DNA from 2 places in the Limnohabitans sp. TS-CS-82 genome. Region 2 is predicted to be linked to the other one. Evidence: riboswitches for the same ligand, from Rfam matches in the RefSeq annotation. Region 2 holds a riboswitch; the other holds the start of a gene.
The links. A riboswitch is a leader RNA that binds a small molecule or an ion and turns the genes downstream of it on or off. The one in region 2 is predicted to bind thiamine pyrophosphate.
Positions count from the first base shown of each region.

Region 1 (5,361 bases), on a different contig from region 2:
ATGTTGCGTGTGCCATCCACCGTCGCTGGTAAAACAAATCGACCGTTGTTTGGGTCTGAGCCCAGCACGCTGTAAAAGTTGACGCCAATTTGTTCGTAGTGGCTTTGCTCTAACTCCCATTCCAAGCGATTGCTGCTGTTGATGCGCCAGTCCATCGCCAAGGCCAACAAGTTGCGATAGCCCCGAGTGTCGCGAATGTAGGGGTTGAGGTCCTCGTGGGCGAGGTTGATGCGGTAGCCGAAATCAGTGCCGTCACCAAAGCGCCCACCCAAATCAGCCGAGACCAAACGGTTGTCACCAGGGCCGTAGCTCAGTGTGACATCACGAATGTTTTTGCCTGAGCTAGTGGGGGCGCGTTTGACCAGGTAGCTCACTAAGCCGCCTGGTGAACTGATGCCTGATTGAACGCCACTCGTGCCTTTGAGCAATTCAAGACGCTCTTTGTTGTCCATCGCAATGATGGTTTCAGCAGAGATGGGAAGGCCTTCGCGACGGTAGTTGTAGCGGTTGTCCAGTGCGAAGCCGCGTACGCTGAGCTTGTCCCAATAGGCAGGCAGGTTGTAGCTGTCGCTGACAGAGGCGTCTAATCGAAGTGCGTCTGACACCCGCTGTGCACCGATGTCGCGCAAGGTGGCGTTGCTGATGGAGGTGACGCTGATGGGCAACTCTTGCCGAGTCACACCATCAAAGCCCGATACCAAAATGGGTGGCTCCGCAGTGATGGTGATTTCAGTTGGATTTTGTTGAGCCCAAGCCGATGAGGTGGCGGCAATACAAAGTGCAACAGCACTTTGTACGCGCGGAACTCCAAAAAACCTAGACTTACGATTCATCCTTTTGACTTTACTTGATCTTTAGAGTCGAAATTGGACGGTGGCCCTTAAAGTGCGTGGGGCTCCGGGGTAGAGGTAGTAGTGGCCAAACTGTTTGGGCGATTCCCGCCAGTAACGCTTGTCGGCCACGTTATCGATGGCCAATGTCCAAGTGGATGCCACGTTGTTTACTTTTGTATCGTAGTGGGCCGACGCGTCGAGGGTCGTCCAAGCGGGAAGCTGGATATCGCCATTGCTTTGTTCTGTGACACCACGTTTTCCTTCGTGAGACAAGCGCAGCCCTGTGCGTAAGCCTGGGACGCTGCTATAGCGGTACTCAGCCATGCCACGCAAGATGTAGGCTGGGACATTCAGAGGACGTTCGCCATTCACGGAGGTGTCAATCACTGCGTTTTGTCGCTTGGCATTTATCCATGTGAAGCCACTGCCGAGCTTCCAGTTTTGCACTGAAGTGCTTCCACTCAGTTCGAGGCCTCGATGGCGAGCTTCCCCATCCATTTGACGGTTGACTAAGCTACCGCTTGCCGGCGCATCGCCCGCGGTTGGGCGGGTGATGTCAAACCAAGTGACCTGCCAGTTGCTGGCAGTCGTTTGTCCTTTGACGCCCACTTCACGCTGGTAGCTACGCAGCACGGGAAGCGCTTGACCCGCGTTGGCGTAAGTGCCGGTTTTGTTGGGGGTGACTTCGGTTTCTATGCCCTGGCCGTAGCTGGCGTATACCGTGACGCTTTGGTCGAGGGCATGGCTAAAAGCCACCCACGGCGTTGTCACGTTGCGTGCGTCTTGAACAGGGCGACTGCCATCGGTTCTCACGCTTTGTCGGTTCATTTGGATCTGGCGCAAGCCAAGCCAAGCGGAGGTTTGTTGCGTGAGGTGTACGCGGTCTTTGAGGGCGAACTCGTTTGAGTATTCGGTTCGATTGGTTGAGGGGGGGGAGTCTGTGTATGCGTACGTTGTGTCTACTTGATTTGAATATATGTTTGCCGAGCCTACATAGTTATTGGTTTGCGTCAAAGGCATTCTGTCCAATTGTCTTTGGCGCATAAAGCTGATTTTTAGATCATGTTTTTGTTGGCCGATGACGGTCGATCCAGAGAGTTCTGTTTGGACGGCCTCATTTAATCGTCGTTCGTTTTCGCTGCGCCAATCGTAAAGATCAAAGTCTCCATTAGATTTAAAGTTGGTCGCAATTCCGTAGTTATCCGCGCCAAAAGCAAACGACAAGCGGTCATCAGTTTTTAATCGCTGTGTGCCATATTGCGTCGTCCACAACCAACCATTGTCTAAGTTGTGTTTGAAGCGGACGCTGCCTGTGAATGCATCAAATACGCCAGGTTGTGATTTAGGCACGCCAGTCTGTGATCCAGCCTGGTAGGTGAAGTTTTTTGTCCCATCCACGGTGGGCGGGAGCTGGCCGCCAAGCAGGCTATAACCATTCACACCTATTTGCTCGCGATGACTTTGCTCGAATTCCCATTCCAGTTTGCTGTTGCCATTGATGCGCCAGTCCATAGCCAAAGCTACCAAGTCGCGATGACCCTTGGTATTTTTGATGTACGGATCTAGATCTTCATGAGCCACGTTGAAGCGGTAGCCAAAGTCAGCGTTTTCGCCGAAACGCCCGCCTAAATCAGCAGCAACTGAGCGGTTGTTGCCTTGTCCGTAGCTGAGGGTGATGTTGCGAATTTTCTGCTCGGCGTTGGTTGGCGCGCGCTTGACCACATAGTTCACCAAGCCACCGGGTGCGCTGGTGCCTGCCTGCATGCCGCTTGTGCCTTTGAGCAACTCGATGCGCTCTTTGTCATCCATCGGAATCATTGTTTCGGCACTGATGGGTAAGCCTTCGCGCTGGTAGTTGTAGCGGTTGTTGAGGGTGTAACCGCGCACGCTGAGCATGTCCCAATAGGCGGGAGAGTTGTAGCTGTCGGTGACCGATGCGTCCAGGCGCAGGGCGTCAGAGACGCGTTGCGCGCCAATGTCTTTCAGCGTGGCACTGTCAATGGTGGTGGTGTTGAACGGGAGTTCGTGAGCGGGCATATCACCAAAGCCAGACACGCGTGCGGGCAGTTTGTCGGTGATGGTGATTTCGGTCGGGTTTTGTTGCGCCCAAGCGGACGCGCAAGATGCAATGCACAGTGCAACGGCCGCGCGAACGCGCGTTGCTTTCAAGAATGGCGAATGGTTTGCCATGACGTTTCCTTAAACGTTATGACAGGTCGGCTGACTTTGAAACGAGTGTGTGCTCTGGTGAGTGAAGAGCCTCGTTGTAAGACCAAGCTTCCCTGCGCGAGGATTACCTCAATCAGGTTCAAAGGGACTTTCTCAGTCGAAGTCGGTGACGGCTTCAACACCCCTAGCGGATGCGTTATTGCTAACGCAGTGTGAATTTTAAACGAGTCCGAGCAAGCGGTGCAGCTCGGTCGATGTTGTCGTGTATTGCAACAGGGTCTTTCGTGTGGGGTGCACGATGGCGGCTGCACCAAAAGCGGTGAGAGTGGCTTCGTGGAAGCCACACAGGATGAGCTTTTTCTTGCCAGGGTAGGTGTTGATGTCGCCCACGGCAAAGATGCCCGGCACATCGGTGGCAAAGGTTTCGGTGTTGACCACCAGTTGCTTGCGCTCCATCGCCAAGCCCCAGTTGGCAATGGGGCCGAGCTTGGGCGAGAGGCCCAAGAACGCCACCACTTGCTGTGCCGAGCACTCGATCGTTTGACCATCTGGCGTCGCCACTTGCACGGCGTGCAGTTGGTTGGATGTGTTCAGCAAGGCGGTGGGTTGGCCGATTTGCAGTTGCAGCTTGCCGCTGGCCACCGCATCACGCATGGCTTGCAGCAGCAAGGGCTCGGCGGTGAACACATCGCGGCGGTGCATCAGGGTCATGCTGCGTGGTGCTTTTGTTTCGAGCGTGAGTTTCAACGCCGCCGCAACGGCAGACTCTTCGCCACCCAACACCACCACGTCTTGGCCCGCAAAGCGTGAGGCATCACCCAAGCGGTAATGCATATGCGTGCCTTCGAGTTCTGCGGCACCTTCTACGCTCAGCTTACGCGCTTGGAATGCGCCCACGCCTGCGGCGATGACCAGCACCTTGCAAACAAACTGTTGCTTGGCCGAGGTGCGCACCGAGATGAGGCCATCGTCTAAACGCTCAACCTCGGTCACCTCTTGGTTGAGGTGAAAGGTCGGCGCAAAAGGTTGGATTTGGGTTTGCAGCTGCGCCACCAACTCACGGCCTGTGCACACAGGGATGCCTGGAATGTCGTAAATCGGTTTGTCGGCGTACAGCTCCACGCACTGGCCGCCCACATGGGGCAGGGCGTCAATGATGTGGCTGCGAATGTCTTGCAGGCCGAGTTGAAAAGCCTGAAACAGGCCCACTGGGCCTGCGCCCACGATGACGGCATCGGTGTGAATCGCGGAGGCCGTCATAGGACGAGGTGCTTAGCGCTTGAGTTCGGCGAGTTTGCCGTTTTTGTCTTTCCATGCGTCGGCATCAGCCATTGGCGCTTTGCGCTTGGTGATGCTGGGCCAGCCGATGAGCGACAGCTCAGCGTTGAGCTTGGTCATGTGTTCTTGGCCTTCTGGCACATCTTCTTCGGCGTAGATGGCGTTCACAGGGCACTCAGGGATACACACAGCGCAGTCGATGCACTCGTCTGGGTCGATGGTGAGGAAGTTAGGGCCTTCGCGGAAGCAGTCGACGGGACAAACGTCCACACAGTCGGTGTACTTACATTGGATACAGGCTTCGGTGACAACGTGCGTCATGACAATTCAATCGATGGGTAAAAAGACGGCGCAACACACATGTGTTGCGCCAAGCCTATGATTTTAAACGGGATTCAATTCAGGGCTTTGAGCTGGCTTAGTTCACCAACACGGCGCCCGAGGTTTTGTGCGTGGCGGTGTCCACCAACACCAGCGCGCCCAAGATGCGCGACTGCTTGAAAGGCAGGGTGACCAAAGGCTCTTGCAGCGCCAAGGTCACGTGGCCAATGGCGTTAGGGGCCAGCTCGGTGGCTTCTTCTTCGGCCAAGGTGTTGACGTTCAGGCGGTGCACCACGCGTTGCACTTTGGCCTTGACCCAGCGGTGGCCGTGCAAAGCCCAGTAAACGCGACCAGCCACCAAGGGCTCGTCGTCCATCCAAGCGATGGTGGTGTTGAGCTGGCGTTGGCCTTCGGGGCTGCCTTCGGCGGCCAACAACCAATCACCACGTGACACATCCACTTCGCGGTCCAACACGATGCCAGCGCTGTGGCCAGCGGCTTTGTTTTGTGGCTCACGTGTGGCTGACAACACTTGCGACACCACCGCGGTTTGGCCACTTGGGAACACTTTGATGGTTTGGCCTGGCTCAATGGTGCCCGTGGCCACACGGCCCCAGAACACGCGGCGGCCTTGGGTGGTCACGCCAGAGTCGTGGAATTTTTCAACCCACTGCACGGGGAAGCTGAAGGCCACCTCAGTTTCAGCGGGCGTGTTGGGCAACTCTTCCAAGATGCTCAGCAAACTCGGGCCGGTGTAGCC
Region 1 is NZ_PTQX01000002.1:64,076-69,436, forward strand. Features, by position in the region: gene C5F52_RS04840 (TonB-dependent siderophore receptor) at 1-833, opposite strand, end outside; gene C5F52_RS04845 (TonB-dependent siderophore receptor) at 855-3,023, opposite strand; TPP riboswitch at 3,096-3,198, opposite strand; gene C5F52_RS04850 (NAD(P)/FAD-dependent oxidoreductase) at 3,222-4,262, opposite strand; gene fdxA (ferredoxin FdxA) at 4,275-4,601, opposite strand; gene C5F52_RS04860 (sulfate adenylyltransferase subunit 1) at 4,699-5,361, opposite strand, start outside.
Region 1: linked by a shared signal. The riboswitch ahead of C5F52_RS04845 (TonB-dependent siderophore receptor) and the one ahead of C5F52_RS10205 (cytosine permease) in region 2 are both predicted to bind thiamine pyrophosphate.

Region 2 (5,361 bases):
TACACGCACAAGCGCGAAGTGGTAGACCGCCGCGGCCTGTTGGTGCCCGTGACCGAGCTCACCCCCCCCAAAGACGGCGAGACAGTGGAAATTCGTGACGTGCGTTTCCGCACCGTGGGCGACATCACCTGCACATGCCCGGTGGAGAGCGACGCGGCCACGCCTGAACAAATCGTGATCGAAACCTTGGCCGCTGATGTCAGCGAGCGCGGGGCCACACGCATGGACGATAAAACCTCCGAGGCTTCGATGGAGAAGCGCAAAAAAGACGGCTATTTCTAAGACGGTGAATTTGATGACAACAACAAATACAACTACCCAAAACGCTCTTAAATTCATCACCTGTGGCTCGGTGGACGACGGCAAAAGCACCTTGATTGGCCGCTTGCTTGTAGACACCAAAGCCGTGCTGCAAGACCACTTGGCCGGCGTGCAACGCTCAGGCGAAACCGACCTTGCGTTGTTGACCGACGGCCTCTCCGCCGAGCGAGAACAAGGCATCACCATCGACGTGGCCTACCGCTACTTCAACACCGAAGCACGCAAGTTCATCATCGGCGACGCCCCCGGCCATGAGCAATACACCCGCAACATGGTGACCGCGGCGTCTAGCGCCGATGCCGCCGTGGTGTTGGTCGATGCCATCAAGCTGGATTGGAAAAACCCAAGCCTAGAGCTGCTGCCTCAAACGCGTCGCCATTCGCTGTTGGTCAACCTGCTGCGCGTGCCCTCCATCGTGTTTGCCATCAACAAACTCGACGCGGTGGACGACCCTGCATTGGCCTACCAAAACATCGAAGCTGCGTTGCGCAAATTTGCCACTGAGGCGGGCATCCGCATCACAGCCATGGTCCCCGTGTCCGCCCTCAAAGGCTGGAACGTGGTGGACACCACCAACGCCGATCAAGCCGCTTGGTGCGGCTACACCGGCCCCAGCCTGTTGAGCATCTTGGAAGAGTTGCCCAACACGCCCGCTGAAACCGAGGTGGCTTTCAGCTTCCCCGTGCAATGGGTCGAAAAATTCCACGACTCTGGCGTGACCACCCAAGGCCGCCGCGTGTTCTGGGGTCGTGTGGCCACAGGCACCATCGAGCCAGGCCAAACCATCAAAGTCTTCCCAAGCGGCCAAACCGCGGTGGTGTCGCAAGTGCTGTCGGCCACACGCGAGCCACAAAACAAAGCCGCAGGCCACAGCGCGGGCATCGTGCTGGACCGTGAAGTCGACGTGTCACGTGGCGACTGGCTGCTGGCCGCTGAGGGAAGCCCCGAAGGCCAGCGCCAGCTCAACACCACCGTCGCGTGGATGGACGATGAGCCCTTGGTCGCTGGGCGTGTGTACTGGGCTTTGCACGGCCACCGCTGGGTGAAAGCCAAAGTGCAACGCGTGGTGCACCGCCTGAACGTCAACACCTTGGCCGAGGAAGAAGCCACCGAACTGGCCCCCAACGCCATTGGCCACGTCACTTTGGCGCTGCAAGAGCCTTTGGTGACGCTGCCGTTCAAGCAGTCGCGCATCTTGGGCGCACTGGTGTTGGTCGACACAGCCACCCACAAAACCTCAGGCGCCGTGTTGGTGAACTGAGCGCCAGCCCAGTCCCCGAGCAGAGCCGTTTAAAATCAAGGGTTTAGCGGTCAGAGGTTTGCTCTGACGCCCCCTTTTCTTACTGATTGAATTGTCATGACGCACGTTGTCACCGAAGCCTGTATCCAATGTAAGTACACCGACTGTGTGGACGTTTGTCCCGTCGACTGTTTCCGCGAAGGCCCCAACTTCCTCACCATCGACCCCGATGAGTGCATCGACTGCGCCGTGTGCATTCCCGAGTGCCCCGTCAACGCGATCTACGCCGAAGAAGACGTGCCAGACGGTCAACAACACATGACCAAGCTCAACGCCGAGTTGTCCTTGATCGGCTGGCCCAGCATCACCAAGCGCAAAGCCCCCATGGCCGACGCCGAGGTGTGGAAAGACAAGTCCGGCAAACTCGCCGAACTGCAGCGTTAAACCGCGCCCGAGCGCGCACCCGCCCCATGACGGCACAGACGATTCACACCGATGCCGTCATCGTAGGCGCAGGTCCTGTGGGCCTGTTTCAGGCCTTTCAGCTGGGCCTGCAAGACATTCGCTGTCATGTCGTGGATGCACTGCCCCACGTAGGCGGCCAGTGCGTCGAGCTGTACGCCGACAAACCGATTTACGACATTCCCGGCATTCCTGTCTGCACGGGCCGTGAATTGGTGGCGCAGCTGCAAACCCAAATTAAGCCCTTCGCTCCCACGTTTCACCTCAACCAAGAGGTGACTGAGGTGACGCACTTGGAGGATGGCAGCCTCTCGGTGCGTACCTCTGCGCAACAGCATTTCATGTGCAAAGTGTTGGTCATCGCGGCTGGGGTGGGTGCATTTCAAGCCCGCAAACTGGCTGTCGAGGGCGCACCCGCCCTAGAAGGCACGCATGTGCATTACCGTTTGGGTGATGCGTCGCGCTTTGCGGGCCAAGACGTGTTGGTGCTGGGCGGTGAAGAATCCGCCGTGGCGGGTGCACTCAAACTCACCCTCGAAGCCAAGCCCCCCCGCAGCGTCACGCTGATGCACCGCCGCGATGTGTTCACGGCTGAGCCTGTGCTGCTGCAAGCCATGCGTGACGCCATCGCCAGCGGCGCCTTGCAATTGCAAATTGGCCAGCCCACGGGCTTGCTCGCCACCGACGGTCACCTTCACACGCTGCACATTGCAACACCCGACGGCAGCGCCTTAGAGCGTCCCGTGCAGCACTTGATCGCCTTCTTGGGCCTCTCGCCCAAACTTGGCCCCATCGCCCAATGGGGCTTGGCCATGGAACGCAAGCAACTGGTGGTCAACACCGAAACCTTTGCCACCGATAGGACGGGCATCTTCGCCGTGGGTGACATCAACACTTATCCGGGTAAGAAAAAACTCATCTTGTGTGGCTTTCACGAAGCCACCCTTGCCGCCTTTGGCGCGGCAGCCATCGTGCACCCAACCCGCAAAACCTTGCTGCAATACACCACCACCTCTACAGAACTTCACCGTTTGTTGGGTATCGCTTAAAATTCGCACCGCGTCAGCAATGGCGCATTCGCTAGGGGTGTTGAAGCCGTCACCGACTTCGACTGAGAAAGTCCCTTTGAACCTGATTGAGGTAATCCTCGCGCAGGGAAGCTAGCCTTCACAGAGCAACCACTTTGAATGGGTTGCCCCAGGCCTCGCCGAACTGCCATTTACTTGAGACAAGCAATGGCAAATACACACAACACATCACTCACCCCCGTGGGTGAAGACGCGCGCGTCTTCACTGGGTTTTCTCACGCCTCGCTGTGGTTCAGCCTTGGGGTTGGCCTGCTGGTCATGCAAGTGGGTGCGTATTTGGTGCCCGCCATGGGCACGCGCGATGCGCTCATCGCCATCGTGATCGGCTCCATCGTGGGCTCGGCCTTGTTGGCGTCCACGGCCAAGCTGGGTTGCGACAGCGGCCTGTCCAGCGCAGGGCTGATGCACCGCGTGTACGGCAGCGCCTTTGCCCGCCTGCCTGTGCTGCTCAACATCGTGCAATTGATCGGTTGGACCACCTTTGAACTGGTGGTCATGCGCGATGGCACGGCAGCCATTGGTCAACGGGCATTGGGTGCCCAATTCCACATCGTTTGGCCCACCTTGCTGTGGGGCGGCGTGCTCACCCTGTTGATGACGGGCTCCATGCTCACTCTGGTGCGCCAGTTTGTCAGCCGCATTGGCTTGCCTCTGGTCATCGGCTCACTCCTTTGGTTGAGTTGGCACTTCATCGGCGTGGCGAGCGCACAAGGTTTGACCGCCTTCATGGCACGCCCCAGCGACGGCAGCATGGGCATGCTCTCGGCCATCGATTTGGTCATGGCCATGCCTGTGTCGTGGTTGCCATTGGTGGCCGACTACGCCCGTCATGGCCGCAGCGGGCGCAGCACACTCGCGGGCACATGGGTGGGCTATGCCATCGCCAATGCGTGGTGTTACGCCTTGGGCTTTTTGGTGGCCAGCGTGTCCGAACCCGGCACCGATTTGGTGATGGCCTTGTTGCTCGCACAAGGCGGTTTGCTCGCCCTCGGTTTGATCTTGCTTGATGAACTCGACAACGCTTATGGCGATGTGTACTCGGGCGCGGTGTCCGCCAACAGCCTCAAACCCACTTGGTCGACTCGCCGCTGGGGCTTGGCCTTGGCGGTGTTGTGCACGGCACTGGCCTTGGTGCTGCCCATGCACAGCTTGGAGCCTTTCTTGCTGATGCTCAGTTCGGTGTTTGTGCCGCTGTATGGCGTGATCTTGGGCCGTTGGGCCACGGTCATGCGCACGCCGGACGATGCGCTCCCCCCCAAAGTTGACCTGATCGCTGCCGCGCTGTGGCTGCTGGGCGTGGCGGTGTTTCATGCCGCCGCCACTTGGGCACCGCAATACGGCTCGGCCTTGCCCAGCCTCTTGCTGACCTTCACCCTCGCTCGCCTCACCCACAACGCCACGCATGGGGCCACGACGCGTGGCGCAAGCCAGTGACCGCTGCACTCAAACACGCACCCAAGGTTTCAACATGAACGCCCTCGTCTCAGAATTGCTTGAATTCATCGCACGCCCCACGGTGAGCGACGACGACTTCAACGCGCTCGCGCTGAAACTCTTCGCCCACCAGTTTGAACACAACCGCCCGTTTCAAAAATTTTGCCAACGCCGCGGCAAAACCCCGCGCGTGGTGAAACGCTGGCAAGACATTCCGGCCGTGCCGATCAATGCATTCAAAGACTTGACGCTCAGCTGCGTGCCGCCCGAGATCTGTGCACGCACCTTCATGACCAGCGGCACCACACGCGGCGATGTGAAAGGCCGACACTTTCACCCCACCATGGCGGTGTACGACGCCTCCATGCTGCGTAACTTTGCGCAACACGTCATGCCAAGCGACGCCAAACTGCGCATGGGCATTTTGTTTCCCAACGAGGTGCTGATGCCCAACTCCTCGCTGGCCCATTACTTGGCGCTGGCCATAGCCCACTTTGGCACGCCAGACAGCGCGTATTACTTGGACGAAAACGGTCTGCGCACCGACGCCCTGTGCGAGGCACTGCAACACGCCCAAGACTCGGGCGAGCCCTTTGCACTGCTAGGCGCCAGCTACAGCTTTGTGCACCTGATGGACGCCCTGCAAGCGCGTGGGCAAACGTTTCAACTGCCCGCAGGCAGCCGCTTGCTCGACACCGGCGGCTTCAAAGGCCAATCGCGCGAAGTGCCGATGGATGCGTTTTACGAGCAACTCAGCGCGACCTTTGGCGTGAGCCGTGACCAGTGCCTCAACATGTACGGCATGACCGAGTTGAG
Region 2 is NZ_PTQX01000004.1:80,325-85,685, forward strand. Features, by position in the region: gene cysD (sulfate adenylyltransferase subunit CysD) at 1-282, shown strand, start outside; gene C5F52_RS10190 (sulfate adenylyltransferase subunit 1) at 296-1,582, shown strand; gene fdxA (ferredoxin FdxA) at 1,679-2,005, shown strand; gene C5F52_RS10200 (NAD(P)/FAD-dependent oxidoreductase) at 2,032-3,072, shown strand; TPP riboswitch at 3,096-3,198, shown strand; gene C5F52_RS10205 (cytosine permease) at 3,259-4,545, shown strand; gene C5F52_RS10210 (long-chain fatty acid--CoA ligase) at 4,580-5,361, shown strand, end outside.